DNA from 4 places in the Ensifer sp. CCNWLY38 genome. Region 1 is predicted to be linked to each of the others. Evidence: riboswitches for the same ligand, from Rfam matches in the RefSeq annotation. Region 1 holds a riboswitch; each other region holds the start of a gene.
What was found. A riboswitch is a leader RNA that binds a small molecule or an ion and turns the genes downstream of it on or off. The one in region 1 is predicted to bind thiamine pyrophosphate.
Positions count from the first base shown of each region.

Region 2: it holds a riboswitch for thiamine pyrophosphate, as region 1 does, so the genes downstream of both, thiC (phosphomethylpyrimidine synthase ThiC) here and thiD (bifunctional hydroxymethylpyrimidine kinase/phosphomethylpyrimidine kinase) in region 1, are expected to answer to the same signal.
Region 3: it holds a riboswitch for thiamine pyrophosphate, as region 1 does, so the genes downstream of both, thiB (thiamine ABC transporter substrate binding subunit) here and thiD (bifunctional hydroxymethylpyrimidine kinase/phosphomethylpyrimidine kinase) in region 1, are expected to answer to the same signal.
Region 4: it holds a riboswitch for thiamine pyrophosphate, as region 1 does, so the genes downstream of both, thiO (glycine oxidase ThiO) here and thiD (bifunctional hydroxymethylpyrimidine kinase/phosphomethylpyrimidine kinase) in region 1, are expected to answer to the same signal.

Region 1 is NZ_JBBBBO010000020.1:24,020-27,819, reverse strand. It holds gene V7S54_RS30570 (hypothetical protein) at 1-403, shown strand, start outside; gene V7S54_RS30565 (glycosyltransferase family 4 protein) at 400-1,701, shown strand; gene thiD (bifunctional hydroxymethylpyrimidine kinase/phosphomethylpyrimidine kinase) at 1,857-2,666, opposite strand; TPP riboswitch at 2,920-3,022, opposite strand; gene V7S54_RS30555 (hypothetical protein) at 3,354-3,701, opposite strand; gene V7S54_RS30550 (recombinase family protein) at 3,770-3,800, shown strand, end outside.
Region 2 is NZ_JBBBBO010000003.1:387,809-391,608, forward strand. It holds gene V7S54_RS08885 (hypothetical protein) at 1-522, opposite strand, end outside; gene thiC (phosphomethylpyrimidine synthase ThiC) at 735-2,555, opposite strand; TPP riboswitch at 2,646-2,774, opposite strand; gene V7S54_RS08895 (sigma-54-dependent transcriptional regulator) at 2,870-3,800, opposite strand, start outside.
Region 3 is NZ_JBBBBO010000005.1:195,903-199,702, forward strand. It holds gene thiP (thiamine/thiamine pyrophosphate ABC transporter permease ThiP) at 1-1,147, opposite strand, end outside; gene thiB (thiamine ABC transporter substrate binding subunit) at 1,179-2,207, opposite strand; TPP riboswitch at 2,257-2,375, opposite strand; gene V7S54_RS12940 (GNAT family N-acetyltransferase) at 2,521-3,006, shown strand; gene V7S54_RS12945 (thiamine diphosphokinase) at 3,091-3,741, shown strand; gene V7S54_RS12950 (ABC-F family ATP-binding cassette domain-containing protein) at 3,745-3,800, shown strand, end outside.
Region 4 is NZ_JBBBBO010000003.1:232,460-236,259, forward strand. It holds gene V7S54_RS08145 (thiazole synthase) at 1-357, opposite strand, end outside; gene thiS (sulfur carrier protein ThiS) at 361-558, opposite strand; gene thiO (glycine oxidase ThiO) at 555-1,526, opposite strand; gene V7S54_RS08160 (hypothetical protein) at 1,584-1,721, shown strand; TPP riboswitch at 1,687-1,807, opposite strand; gene bioB (biotin synthase BioB) at 2,210-3,226, shown strand; gene V7S54_RS08170 (8-amino-7-oxononanoate synthase) at 3,223-3,800, shown strand, end outside.

The DNA.
Region 1 (3,800 bases):
GGCCGGCAGTTCGTCACTCGATCGCGCGGATCATCTGCAGTCGAGCCGGTATGCCGGTTATCCGGTCGGCGCTGTGAACCGCCTGAAGCTGACGCGGGTTGCGACCGCGTCGCTCGAATGCTGCATCATGCCCCGCAACGCGCTTCTCGACGATACCGGCCCTTCGCCGGCCTATCTCGGTGCGTCTCTCAATGGGCTGGATCTTGCCTTGAGGCTGAGCCGCAGGGGCTACGAATCCTATTGGCTGCCCGCCTTACAGATGCTCGGGTCGGATGAGGCGTCCGGCGCCGTATCGGCAGCGACGGCCAGATACGTGGAGCGTGTCGATCAGACGCTGTTTCGTGGCCGCTGGATGCAGACCGTCGAGCCAGACACCACGACCCACAATGAGGTTTCGGCATGAGTGACAAACTCCGCGTGCTGGTCGTCTCGCACGGCCACCCGACCCATTCATTGGGCGGCGCCGAGATCGCCTCCCATGGCTTGCACAAGGCATTGAACGGCCTGCCGGGGATTGAATCGATCTACCTCGCCCGCGTCGGCAATCCCGTGCCGCGCCACGGCGCGTCGGCGCTGATGAGCCTTCGCCTGGCGATGGACGAGGTGCTCTACCATGCCGAGGACTTTGATCATTTCTTCCTGTCCAACGGCGATACCGACGCGATCCGTCGCGACCTCTTGCGCTTTGTGGGAGACATCAAGCCGGACATCGTCCACTTCCACCATATCATCGGCTTCGGACTGGAAGCGCTCTATGCGGTGCGCGACGCTCTGCCGAAAGCGCGCATCGTCGTGACCTTCCACGAGTACCTGCCGATCTGTCACAACCACGGACAAATGGTGAAGCGGCCCTCGGGCCAGCTTTGCAATGGCGCATCGCCGATCAGTTGCCACACGTGTTTCCCCGAAATTCCGGTATCACGCTTCGTACGGCGTGAGCAGTTCGTGCGGGGCATGCTGAACCTTGCCGACGCCTTCATCGCCCCAAGTGCTTTTCTCGCCAATCGCTATGTCGAGTGGGGCATCGCTGCCGAGAAGATATTCGTGATCGAAAACGGCATCGTCCTGGGTGAAAAGACGCCGGCGCGTGAATTGCCGGCGCCGACGGCACGTCGCAATCGTTTTGCCTATTTCGGGCAGATGACCCCGTTCAAGGGCGTTCACGTGCTGATCGACGCTGTATCGCGCGTGCCCGACGAGATCTGGGGTGACGATTCCACCTTGATGATCTTCGGCGGAAACCTCGAGCGTCAGCCGACCGAGTATCAGGACCGCGTGGCGAAACTGATCGAAGATGCCGGCCGGCGCGTCCGCTTTTACGGCTCCTACCAAAACCAGGACATGCCAAGGCTGATGCGCTCGGTCGACTGGGTGGTGATGCCTTCGGTCTGGTGGGAGAATTCTCCGATCGTCATCCAGGAAGCCCTGCACCATGGCAGGCCGATCATATGCTCCGACATCGGCGGCATGGCCGAGAAGGTTCGCGACCGCCTCGACGGCTATCATTTCCGTGCCGGCAGCGCGCAAGACCTTGCGGATCGGCTTATCGACGTGCTGAGCACGCCACGGTCATGGGACAACCTCAGGGCAACCCTCAGGCGCCCGATGAGCCATGTCGACTGCGGCCGCGAACATGTCGCGCTCTATCGGAAATTGCTCAAGGAGGAGCAGCCGGTTCACCCGAGCGCCGCTGTGGCCTGAATCGAAAAGCGCGCAGCCCCCGTCGTTCATCCTGCGATTGCAAGCGACGAACTTCCCGCCTCGAAGGTCATTCCATTGCTTATTGCGCAATGGAATGACCTGGTTCGTGAAGGTGAACTTGAACGGTGGAACCGGCACAAGGCTCGGGAATCGGATTAGTTGCCTCTCGGACTCCACCACTGATGGAAGTGATGAACCGGTCCCCGCCCCTGCCCGATTTTGAGCGCTGCTGCGGCAACAAGCGCCTCATGCAGATAGGTCTTGGCAGCGATAACCGCGTCTTCAAGTGTCTGCCGGTGGGCAATACCGGCAGCGATTGCGGCAGACAGCGTGCAGCCGGTGCCATGATCGTTCCTCGTTTCAACCCGCGGGCGCGACAGGCGCAAGGCGGTGTCCCCGTTGAAGAGGATGTCAACCGCTTCGTCGCCCTTGGCATGCCCGCCTTTCATCAGCACGGCGCGCGCACCAAACTTCAGGAGCATCTCCGCCTGGCGGGCCATTTCTGTCTCATTCTCGGCAACGCTGCGCCCCGTCATCAGTGCCGCTTCGGGCAGGTTCGGCGTCAGGATGAGCGCAAACGGCAGCAGTTCCTCCTTGAGCGTCGAGATCGCATCCGGACGCAACAATACGTCCCCCGAAGTGGCGACCATCACCGGATCGATGACTGCCAAATGCCCGTATCGCTTCAGGCCGGACGCGATCGCCGCAATGATCTCCTGGCGGGACACCATTCCGACCTTCGCAGCGCCAACGGCGAGATCCGAAAACACGGCGTCGATCTGAGCTAGAACGACGCCCGGAGAGATATCCTCAACGGCCGTAACACCTCTGGTGTTTTGCGCGGTGATGGCGGTAATCACGCTGGCACCATAGACGCCGAGCGCCGAAAATGTCTTCAGATCCGCCTGGATGCCGGCCCCCCCACCGGAATCCGAACCAGCAATAGTAACGGCGATGGAGGTCATGCCTGGCTCCGCTGAAATGTGGAAGCGGGTCCAAATATAGCAAACGCGCTCTCAAGCCACCGGCTCAAGCACGCGCAAACTGAGGTGGGTCTTCCATGCAACCTCGAAGAATCCGACCGATTGAGCCGATGGGTCGGTCGTCCCGCCCCCCGGGGTTCTTCGTCGCTACATTCTAAACGGCGTATTGGCACCAACGATCTCCCGAAAATCAAAATCACGGAGATCCAGATGAACGGCGAAGACGCGGGGGTGCCAGAGAGGCCCTTGCCGTTCCTACGCCGGTATGATCCGGATCAGGTTCAAGGGTCTGGCTCACCGCCATCTCAGCACCGTCAGGTGCGCCCCTCGGCAGGCATGAATGCTATGGGAGCGTGGGAGGGGATGTCAATTGCTTGAGTTCAGCAGGCGCGTATGTAAGCCGGTTCGATGCGGGCGAAGGAGGCCCTTAAAGGATACAAACAGAAAAAGGCCCCTTTTGCCTCAAGAGCATAAGGAGCCTTCCGTCTGAGCGTTCGACTTCACAGACGCTGGTAGACTAGCCACGTCAAGGCCGTTAAGGCAAGGGGGGGTTGGAACGCGAGCCTATGCAATCCCGGAGTGATTTGGTCGGCAGCACTACCGATTCACTCAGTGGCGGCGGGCCTTCCACGCATAACGATAGATGTTAGGCGCCTCATCGCATCAATATCATCGCAATGCTTTGAGAATTGCACTTGCTCGGTCCAAGGCCGCTTCCGCTGCACGCAGTTCGAGTGTGACAGACAGAATATCGCGGTGTGCCATTGCGAGCGCAACCTGCAACACTTCATCAGAGTGTCTGGCCAGCAGAACGAGGTGCCATCCGTCGGGGCCGCGATCGCCGGCTAGCCAATACTTTGCCGTTCGGCCACTCGCGCCTGTCCAGCGCATGATCGTCTTTATCGCACGGCCTCCCCCACCCAATTCGCGACGCAGTGCCGCCGCAACGGCGGCAAAGTAATCGTCTCTAGCGGCGCGCGCTGATACTGGAACCATTGTGCCCGTATTCAGATCCATACTGCCCACCTCCCCAGTCTATACTCCGGCATTCTGACCTCAATTCACACGTGATATACCGGCACGTCATGGTTATCGGTTGGACTGAGAACGACGACG
Region 2 (3,800 bases), on a different contig from region 1:
AGGCGCTCTTTTCGTGTCAACGGTCTTCTGCCGGGCAGACGATTCAGGCTGGCTCCGTTCGAAGCGCCTTTCCGGCGTCTGGCGGAAAAGGTTAAGGAAATTGCTGCCGCCGTGCCAGACCTTGCCGCTTGGTCCGTAATCCCGTGAGTCGCGCATCGATGAGTGGGGCTCGCTGTGGCTATCGCTGTCGATGACGGCAGCACCTCCGCCGCCTGCGCCGGTACCGCCGGGAACGCCGCCTACGCCGCTGCCGTCACCGGTGCCCCAACCGCCACCACCCCCATCGCCGCCACCCTCTGTGCCGTTGCTTCCGCCGCTCCCGACGTTTTCGCCACCTTGGTCGCTGCCATCAGTGCCATTTTCACCATTCCCGCCGCCGACATCGTCGTCCGCATGGGCGGCGGAAATCCAGGAAAAACCCGTGGCAAAACTCCCGCTGTCGTCGAGGCGTGGCAGAACTCCAGCGAGTGCCACAAGGCCGCCTATCGACAGGGCCGTCAGTGTCAGCAGGCGTGTCCTCAAGTCATTCTCCTCGTAAATGGCGTTTTTTCGTCGTCTTGCAAGAGTGCCGCAGAAGACGGCAGCTTGGCGTGAATGACGGGTCCGCCGGCGGCGACTTTTGCGTGAACCTTACATATCGTTCAACCGATAAGGGGGCAAGCTGTTCCCCCAGGGCCCAGCATCCGCCTTTCCGTCGGAAGGGACTACGAGGCGTCCCTCCCGACGTGTGCGCTTTAACTCTGAGCTTCGACCTCAGCGACCGGCATATAGAGGTCGCCACCCTCGCGGTATTTCGCGGCCATCGCCTCCAGCCCTTCCTTCTGTGCCTCGGCGCGAATGTCGTGCGAGATCCGCATCGAGCAGAATTTCGGACCGCACATCGAGCAGAAATGCGCGACCTTGTGCGCCTCCTTCGGCAGCGTCTCGTCGTGGAAGTTGCGGGCCGTCTCCGGGTCGAGAGAGAGGTTGAACTGGTCTTCCCAGCGAAACTCGAAGCGGGCGCGCGACAGGGCGTCGTCGCGCACCTGGGCCGCCGGATGCCCCTTGGCGAGATCGGCGGCGTGGGCCGCGATCTTGTAGGTGATGACGCCGACCTTGACGTCGTTGCAATCGGGCAGGCCCAGGTGCTCCTTCGGCGTGACGTAGCAGAGCATGGCTGTGCCGAACCAGCCGATCATCGCCGCACCGATGCCCGACGTGATGTGGTCGTAGCCCGGTGCAATGTCGGTCGTCAGCGGTCCGAGCGTGTAGAACGGCGCCTCGCCGCAGACGGCAAGCTGCTTGTCCATGTTCTCCTTGATCTTGTGCATCGGCACGTGGCCGGGGCCTTCGATCATCACCTGACAATCCTTGGCCCAGGCAATCTTCGTGAGTTCGCCGAGTGTTTCGAGTTCGGCAAACTGCGCCGCGTCGTTGGCGTCGGCGATCGAGCCCGGGCGCAGGCCGTCGCCGAGGGAGAAGGAGACGTCATAGGCGCGGCAGATGTCGCAGATTTCCTCGAAGTGCTCGTAAAGGAAGCTTTCCCGGTGGTGATGCAGACACCACTTGGCCATGATCGAGCCGCCGCGCGAGACGATGCCGGTGACGCGATCGACGGTGAGCGGGATGTAGTGCAGACGCACGCCCGCATGGATGGTGAAATAGTCGACGCCCTGTTCGGCCTGCTCGATCAGCGTGTCGCGATAGACCTCCCAGTTGAGATCTTCGGCAATGCCGTTGACCTTTTCCAGCGCCTGGTAGAGCGGCACGGTGCCGATCGGAACAGGCGAATTGCGGATGATCCATTCACGGATGTTGTGGATGTTGCGGCCGGTCGAAAGATCCATGACGGTATCGGCGCCCCAGCGGGTCGCCCAGACCATCTTTTCGACCTCCTCAGCCATCGACGAGGTGACGGCGGAGTTACCGATATTGGCGTTGATCTTCACCAGGAAGTTCCGGCCGATGATCATCGGTTCGGATTCCGGATGGTTGATGTTGGCGGGCAGGATCGCCCGGCCGCTGGCGATTTCCTGGCGCACGAACTCCGGCGTCACATGGTCGGGGATATGGGCGCCGAAGCTTTCGCCGTCGCGCGCTTTCGCGCGTGCCGCATCGCGGCCGAGGTTCTCGCGGATCGCCACGAACTCCATCTCCGGCGTGATGATGCCGGCGCGGGCGTAGGCAAGCTGCGTTACCGCCTTGCCGGCAGTCGCCTTCAGCGGCGCATGCTGGAACGGGAAGGTCGGCGTCAACCGGTCGCCGCTGGCAAAACCGTTGTCTTCAGGACGGACGATGCGTCCCTCGTAGGTTTCCACATCGCCGCGCCCGACGATCCAGTTGCGACGCAGTCGCGGCAGCCCCGCCTCGATGCTGATCTCCGCATCGTCAGCGGTATAGGCGCCGGAGGAATCGTAGACCGTGACCGGCGGTTCGCCGGACGTCGGATGCAACGCGATCTCGCGCATCGGCACGCGGATATCCGGGTGGAGGACGCCAGCCTTGTGGACCTTGCAGGAGGCGGGAAGCGGGCCTTGGGTGACCGAGAGGGGGGTAGGCTTTGTGGCAATATTCATGACGAGGCTCCAAGTTTGCGATTGGAGACCCAGTTCTGATGCCGGAAGGATGAAAGACGCTCCGCCAGATGCTGGACGCACGGAATCCTGGCTTCGATATCTGCACCGTCCCTACGCCAGTATGAACTGGATCAGGTTCAACGGGTCACTGCGCCACAGCCGGCAAGCCGGCCATCCAGCAGAATCTCAGCCCCTTGCGGGACCCCCCTGGTGAATGCCCAAGAGATAGCCATCGAACGGCACGGGTCGTCAAGCGCGAATTCGCCCGTCGACGAAGATGCAATTTTTGAGTGTATTTTGGCCGCTGGCGAGAGCTAGCTGCCGGATTTTTCCGAAACTCCGCGCTCTGCGTAATCGGCGCGGTTGATGCCGTGGCGCTGGAGCTTGTCGTAGAAGGTCTTGCGCGGGATGCCGAGCGCTTCGATCGTCGCCTTGACGTCACCACGCTGCGCCCTCAGCGCCTCCTTCAGGATCTCGGCCTCGTAGCGTTCAAGCCGCTCCGGCAGCGCGAAACCAGGCTGTTCAACGACTGCAACGGGCTGTCCCAGCGGGCCTTCGACGCCGAGTGCCACGCGCTCAGCAAAGTGCGAGAGTTCGCGCACATTGCCGGGCCAGGCATGGGTCATCAGGTGTTGCTGCACTGCCGGCGAGACGTGAGGCACGTCGCGCTTGAAGCGCTCCGCCGCCCGCGTCAGGAAATGCGAGAAGAGCAGCGGAATGTCGTCGCGACGTTCGCGCAGCGGCGGGATCGAGAGCGTCACCACATTCAATCGAAAGTAGAGGTCTTCGCGGAAATCGCCACGTTGCGCCGGATCACCGAGATCGATTTTTGCGGCGGCGATGACGCGGATATCTACCGGGCGCACCTGGTTGGTGCCGAGCGGCGTGATCTCGCGCGCTTCGAGCACCCGCAGCATCTTGACCTGGGTCGGGGGTGGCATCGCCTCGATCTCGTCGAGGAAGAGCGTGCCGCCGCTCGCGTGTTCGATCCGGCCCACACGCTTCTTCAGGGCACCGGTGAAGGCGCCCTGTTCGTGGCCGAAGAGCTCGCTCTCGATCACCGTTTCCGGCAGCGCGCCGCAGTTCAGCGCCACGAAGTTGCCGTCGCGGCGCCGGCTCCAGTTGTGCAGCAGCGTCGCCACGACTTCCTTGCCGCTGCCGGTTTCGCCGGCGACGAGCACGTCGACATCCGTATCGGCAATGTGCCGGATCGTCTGGCGCAAGCGCTCCATGACAGGCGTCTGG
Region 3 (3,800 bases), on a different contig from region 1:
CGAGCACGACAGGCGGCACCAGCAGGATCAGCGAGGTACTGGCGCCGATCGCACCGGCAAGGCCGTGTGCCAGCGCGCCCGCATGGCGTGGCGCGGTGACCGTCGCTGCGGCGCGGATCATCATGGCCGCCATGGCGACGGAGGCGAGTGCCGAGGCGAGCGCGATCGCCGCACTCGTCATCAGCGCCCGGTGCACGTTCGGATCGCGCGCGAGCTTCAGAAGATCGGCCTGCAGGCCGGAGACGACCACCGCAATCAGCGGGGCGATGAGAAAGAGCAATGCCAGGATGATCCAGGCGCCATCGTTGAACCGCGCCGCTGTCGTTGCGCCATCGAAGCGCCTAACCGTGCGGCCGCCGGTCATGCCCTCTTCCGGCTCCGTTGCCAGTCGTCTGAGGATGAGAAGCAGGATACCGGTCATGGCGATCTGCAGGCCGGACAGCGCGATGGCGCGTGGCGGATCGAAATCGAAGCGCAGCGCCTGATAGATCGCGACCTCGATGGTGCTGGCAGCGGGCCCGCCGCCAAGCGTCAGCACGAGCGTGAAGCTGGTGGCGCAGAGCATGAAGACGAGGCCGGCCGCGCCCGGCAGCAGGCCGCGCAGGACAGGCCATTCGATGAAGCGGAAGAGCGCTCGGGAGGGCATGCCGAGATTGGCAGCGCTGCGCCAGTATTCGGCCGGAATGCGCTCGAGGCCGGCCAGGAACAGGCGCGCCGCGAGCGGCATGTTGAAGAAGACATGGGCAAGAAGGATGCCGAACAGGCCATAGATGCTGATCGATTGCTCGAGGCCGAGCCAGCGCAGGCCGGAATTGAGGAAGCCCTGGCGTCCCCAGATCTCGATCAGCCCGAGTGCGCCGACGAGAACGGGCAGGCCGAGCGGCAGCGCCATCAGCCGCAACAGCCAGATCCGGCCGAAAAACTGCGGCCGCCGCGCCAGCGCCCGTGCCACCGGTATCGCGAATAGCACGGACAGCAGAGTGGAAAGGCTAGCCTGCAGCAGCGTGAAGCGGGTGACGCGCCAGATATAGGCATCGAACAGGGTGCCTTCGTCGGTGCCGCCGGTCTGGGCGAGCAAGGCAGCGATCGCCAGGCCGACGAAGAGCAGGAAGGCGCCGAGGCAAAATGCCCCGGCGACAACAGTCATGCGGTTTTCGCGAAGTGCGAACAATCCGGCCTCAGTTCTTGCTCATGGCAGCAAGCCACTCGTCGATCCAGGCCTTGCGGTTCTTCGCGACCTCTTCCGATGGCAGCAGGAAGGTCTTCTCCGGGTTGACCAGCTTGTTGAAGGCGTCCGGCAGCGGCTCCTTAGTCGCTGCGACCGGCATCATCCAGTTGGTCGTCGGGATGATCGACTGGAACTCCGGCCCGGTCATGAAGGCGAGAAACTGTTTTGCCAGTTCTGGCTCCTTGGCATTTTTGGTCATGCCGGCGACCTCGATCTGGATGTAGTGACCTTCCGAGAAGGTGGCCGCCTGGTAGCGCTCGGTGTTCTCAGCGACCATGTGGTAGGCGGGCGAGGTGGTGTAGGAGAGCACCATCGGCGCTTCGCCCTTGGTGAAGAGGCCGTAGGCTTCCGACCAGCCGGGGGTGACCGTGAGAACCCGATCCTTGAGCTTTGCCCAGGCGGCGCCCGCCTCGTCACCGTAGACCGCCTTGACCCAGAGCAGCAGACCAAGGCCCGGCGTCGAGGTGCGCGGATCCTCGATGACGATCTTCTGCGACGCGTCGCCTTCGACCAGGTCCTTGAGGCTCTTCGGCGGTGTCTTCAGGGTCTCGGTGTCATAGACGACGGCGAAATGGCCGTAGTCGTAGGGCAGGAAAGTGTCATCGGAGAAACCGCCCGGAACCTTCAGATCCTTGGCTTCGATGCCATGCTGCGCGAAGAAGCCGGTCGCCTTGGCTTCCGCCACGAGGTTGGTGTCGAGGCCGAGCACGATGTCGGCCTTCGAAGCTTGCCCTTCGAGCTTCAGACGGGTCAAGAGCTCAACGCCGTCGGCGACGCCGACATAGTTGACCTTGCACTCGCAGGTCTTTTCGAAGGCTTCCGCGACCTTGGCGCCCGGACCCCATTCGGTGATGAAGCTTTCGTAGGTGTAGACCGTCAGCGTCTTGTCGGCAGCAGCAGCGCCACTGGCGAAGGCAAGGCTTGCCGCTGCGCTGAGCGCTAGCCGGCTAAGTATTTTGAGCTGTGAAGAATTGGACATGCGAAGCACCTCTCCCAAAGTTCGTTGTTGCACGGGAAAAGGGCGTATCGGTGCGATCGCGTCTAATCCCTCCGCCGGTATGAGCCGGATCAGGTTCCGCGGGTTGGCGTTTTGACGCCTCTCAGCCTCCGGCCGCTTCGCGGTCGGGAGGCACCCCGTTAGAGCGGCAAGAGATTTACCGCTGCGTTGGCTCCATGGCAAGCGGTGTTTGGAATGGCCGATGCATGGGTCGAGCCCATTTTGCGCTGGGCGTTTCCGCCAAACGGTAACTGCGCTATGACACCATCACGCTTAGCCGCAAGGAGGAAACGCCATGCCAGATATGCTCGTTCGACTTTATGCCCTTCCGGCAGAGCCCCAGTCGCGGCTTGGTTCAGGCATCAGCATCCGTCGCGCCATGGCGCCGGAACGCCGTCTGGTGGTCTCCTGGATCGAAAAGACGTTTGGTGCCGGCTGGGCGGGCGAAGCGGAGGCTGCCTTCTCCTCGACCCCGACGCGCATGCACATCGCGGTGCATGACGAAAAGATCGTCGGCTTTTCCTGCCATGACGTCACGGCGCTCGGCTTCTTCGGCCCGACCGGCGTCGATGAAAGCATGCGCGGGCAAGGTATCGGCGAAGCGCTGCTGCTTGCGAGCCTGACGGCGATGCGCGACGCCGGCTATGGCTATGCGATCATCGGTGGCGTCGGCCCGGCGAAGTTCTACGAGCGCGTGGCAGGCGCGATCGAAATTCCCGATTCAACACCCGGGATCTATGCCGGCATGCTGTTCCCGGAACCGGTGCCGGAAGGGCACTGATGGCTACGGCAAATTGCTGCGATCGCAGCGGTTTGCGGTTTTCTTCGTTTTCCTTCCGCGATCCTTTGCGCTATGGGCATTGCCATGGCTCGATCGACCTTCACCATTTTGCTTGGCGGCGCCCTCTCGGTGACCAGCCGGCTGTCAGAGCAGCTCAGCGGCAGCCGCTTCGTTGCCGCTGACGGCGGCATGCGCCATGCGCGCCTGCTCGGCGTCGTGCCGGATGTCTGGGTCGGCGATTTCGATTCGACCGAAGACGCCCTGCTGTCCGACTTCGCCTCGGTTCCACGCGAGCCCTATCCGGCGGCAAAGGCTGCGACGGATGGCGAGATTGCGGTGGAAGCCGCGCTATCTCGCGGGGCCGACCGGCTGATCTTTGCCGGCGCGCTTGGCGGCAGCCGCAGCGACCATGCCTTCCTGCACCTGCTGCAGGCAGCAGCGCTTGCCGAGCGCGGGCTTTCGGTGGTGATGACATCTGGCGAGGAAGAAGCCTACCCGCTGCTGGCCGGTGCGCTCGATCTCGACCTGCCGAAAGGTTGCCTCTTTTCGGTGCTGGGATTGACCGAGCTGACCGGCCTTTCGATCGTCAATGCGCGCTATCCGCTTGATGATTTCACCCTGCCGTTCGGATCGTCCCGAACCGTTTCCAACGTTGCGGAGGGTCCCCTTCGCTTCAGCCTCAAGAGCGGACGCGCCATCGTGCTTGCCCGCCCCTATGATCTTTCCGGAGCCTGAGCCTTGGCGCCTCCCATTCTGAAACTCGACGATATCTTCTTGACCTTCGGCGGCGCGCC
Region 4 (3,800 bases), on a different contig from region 1:
GATGCGTGCTGCCTCGACCAGCCCGAAGACGTCGGGCTGAAGCGTGTCCTGATGGCCGATGACTTCGAGCTTGATCCAGTTGGTGCCGAAGACCTCGCGTGCCATCTTGGCAGTCAGCACCGCCTCCGACACCGAGTGGCAGCCGGCCGTGTTTGGCAGCACATGTACGCCGAGCGACCGGATCAGTTCGAAGAAGGCGCCGCCCTGGCGGCCGCCGGCGGTTTCGCGACGCAGCGAAACCGTGACGATCTCGGTCGCCGACGAACGAACCGCGTCTTCGAGCGCGGCAGGCGAGGGGTAGCGGGCGGTGCCCAGAAGCAGGCGGGAACGCAGTTCCTGTCCATAAAGCGTCAGCATGTCTCAGCCTCCTTTCATCGGCGAGAGAATTTCGATCCGGTCGCGATCACTGAGGGAATGGGCCGAACGGTCGGCTCGGTGCACCAGCTCGCCGTTGACGGCGGTGGCAAGCCAGTCCCCTTCGAAGTCGAGTGCGGCCAGGAGTTCGGCAAGGGTCGTGACTGTGAGGTCGTGATCCTCGCCGTTGACGGTCAATTTCATGCGGCGTCTCCCTTCAGGTTCCGGGCAAGGGCAAGATCCGCCGCTTCCTCGGCCAAGGCCGGTGAAAGCAGGAAGCCGTGGCGGTAGAGCCCGTTGAGCGTGATGGTGGTTCCGGCACGCGTGACGCGCGGCAGATTGTCGGCAAAGGCCGGCCGGACGCCGGTGCCGGTTTCGAGAAGGCGCGCCTCGCCGAAGGCGGGGTGAAGCGCATAGGCTGCGTTCAGCAACTCCATCAGCGAGCGGGCGGTGATCGGACCGCCGTCGTCGGTTTCGATCATGGTCGCCCCGCACATGAAGAGGCCATCGCCGCGCGGCACGATGTAGAGCGGGATACGCGGATGGATCAGGCGGACTGGCCGCGACAATTCCACTTCGCCGGTCTGCAGATAGAGCATCTCGCCGCGCACGCCGCGCAGGCCGGCGATGGCGCCGATGCGCGAAGCGCCGCTGCAGTCGGCAATCAGATCGCTGTCGCTGTTACTATCCACCTCGCCGATGAAGGCGACGCCGTGCTCGACGAGCTTTTGCCGCAGCAGGACTAGCGCTCGACGAGGGTCGAGATGCGCCTCGCCCGGGAAGAACAGCGCCTCTCGGAAGCGTCCGGCAAGCGCCGGCTCGATCCTTGCGATCGCTTTTTCGTCGAGCCATTCGAAGCCGGTCGTGCGCGAAGCGAAGCGTTTGAGTTCACCGGCGTCTCGCGGCGGAGCGACGACGAGGGTGCCGTTGCGCGACACTTCGCCCGGAAGCGCGCGGTCCCACCAGTCGATGGCGTCGATGCCGCGCGTCAGCACCGTTTCCTCGGCGCTCTCGCGTTCACACCAGGGCGCCAGCATGCCGCCGGCAAACCACGAGGCCGCCCCGCCGAAGTCCGGCTGCCGCTCGGCAACGGCCACCTCGACGCCGCGGGCGATCAGCTCATGCGCCAAGGTCAGCCCGACGACGCCGGCACCTTTGATCAGGGCGCGCATGGTCAATGCGCCCAGCTGCGGCGAGCCGAACGTCGGTCTGAAGGAAGCAGAATCGCGATGAAGATACGCATTGCCGAGGCTCCATTGTTGGAGACCCAGCTCGGACCGGAAGAGAGGGAAGGACGCCTTGCCGAGATCTGCTCGCGCGAACGCGAATGCGGCAGCGATGTCTGCACCGTCCCTACGCCAGTATGAACTGGATCAGGTTCAACGGGTCACTGCGCCGCGGAAACCGCCTAGCAGAATCTCAGCCCCTTGTCGGGACACCCCTGGTGAATGCTTCAAACTGAGCGGCTGGATCGGATTTTGTCAAGGGCTGCCGGTGTGTACCTCGTGCGCAAAAAATTATCTATAAAAAGTGGAAGGACGTGTGTTCTTGAGGCTCGGTGGTGTCGGTAGCGGGCATTGGTCGAGAGATCGACGGCTAGTGCAAGGCGCAAGGTCCCGAAAATCCGGGCATCTGGCCGTTGCTGTTATCGCCATCAGCTGATGCCGCCGCGGCGGAAAGTCGCGGTATTTGCCCTTCTGACCGCAGCCGTCGAGGCGCACATAAGCACGCGATGGTTGATTAATTAGCGTACGCTCTCCTTTTAGGTGGTTGCTTGATGCGGTGTCCGTGAAAATTATAGATAATAATGGATTCTATCTATTTTGCTTTGCCGCAAACAGGGAAGTGAACGAACATGCTGGACACAAACAGTTCGACCGAGCCGACCTCGGGAGCCGCCAAGCCCGCCAAAACCGCCTGGAGTCTGGCCGACGCGCAAGAAATCTATAACTTGCCGTTCAACGACCTTCTGTTTCGTGCCCAGTCCGTTCACCGCGCCCAGTTCGACCCCAATGCCATCCAGATGAGCCGCCTGCTGTCGATCAAGACCGGCGGCTGCGCCGAAGACTGCGGCTATTGCAGCCAGTCGGCACATTACCCGACGGGGCTGAAAGCGTCGAAACTGATGGAAGTCGAGCGGGTGCTTGCGGAAGCACGGAAAGCGAGGGACGGCGGCGCGACGCGCTATTGCATGGGCGCCGCCTGGCGCAGCCCGAAGGAGCGCGACATGGAGGCGATCGTCGCCATGATCGGCGGTGTGCGGTCGCTCGGCATGGAGACCTGCATGACGCTTGGCATGCTGACGCCGGAACAATCCGGGCGGCTCGCAGATGCCGGGCTCGATTACTACAACCACAATGTCGATACGTCGGAGCGCTTCTACGGCGAGATCATCACCACCCGCAGTTTTGCCGACCGGCTGGAAACGTTGGCGAACGTCCGCGACGCGGGCATAAAGGTCTGCGCAGGCGGTATTCTCGGCATGGGCGAGACGGCTGACGATCGGATCTCGATGCTGGTGACGCTCGCCAATCTGCCGGTGCCCCCCGAAAGCGTGCCGATCAACATGCTGATTCCGATTCCGGGCTCGAAGCTTGCCGATGCGGCGCCGGTCGATCCGATCGATTTCGTTCGCACCATCGCGCTGGCGCGCATCCTGATGCCACAGTCGCATGTCCGCCTTTCGGCCGGCCGCACCGATATGAGCGACGAGATGCAGGCGCTCTGTTTCTTCGCCGGCGCCAATTCTATCTTCGTCGGCGAGACGCTGCTGACGGCCGACAACCCCGGCGAGGACTACGATGCGGCCCTCTTCCGCCGCCTCGGGCTGAAGCCGATGGCGCTTACGGCAGAACCGGAAGCGGCCGAATGACCGCGGGCCTCTTCGCTCGCCAGGAGAAGACGCTTCATGGCCTCGAGCGCAAGGGGCGTCGGCGCGAGCTCGTCGCCGGGGACGGCATCGACTTCACCTCGAACGACTATCTTGGCCTCGCCGGATCGCCGCGCCTGAAGGCTGCAATTGTCGCAGCGATCGAGCGCGGCGTGCCGGTCGGGGCCGGCGGTTCGCGGCTGTTGCGCGGCAACCATGCGGAACATGAGGCGCTGGAGGCGGAGGCGGCCACCTTCTTTGGCGCGGAGCGAACGCTGTTCTTCGGTAGCGGCTATGCGGCCAATGCCGCCTTGTTTTCGACGCTGCCGCAGCGCGACGACATCATCGTCCACGATGCCCTGATCCATGCGAGTGCCCATGAGGGTATCGCCGCAAGCAGGGCCGGCGCGGTCGCGGTCAAGCACAACGACGTCGACGCCTTCGCCGATGCGATCGGCACGTGGCGCAAGCACGGCGGCATGGGACATCCCTGGATTGCCGTCGAAAGCCTCTATTCGATGGACGGCGACCGGGCGCCGCTTGCGGATCTCGCCGCGATTGCGGCGCGGCATGATGG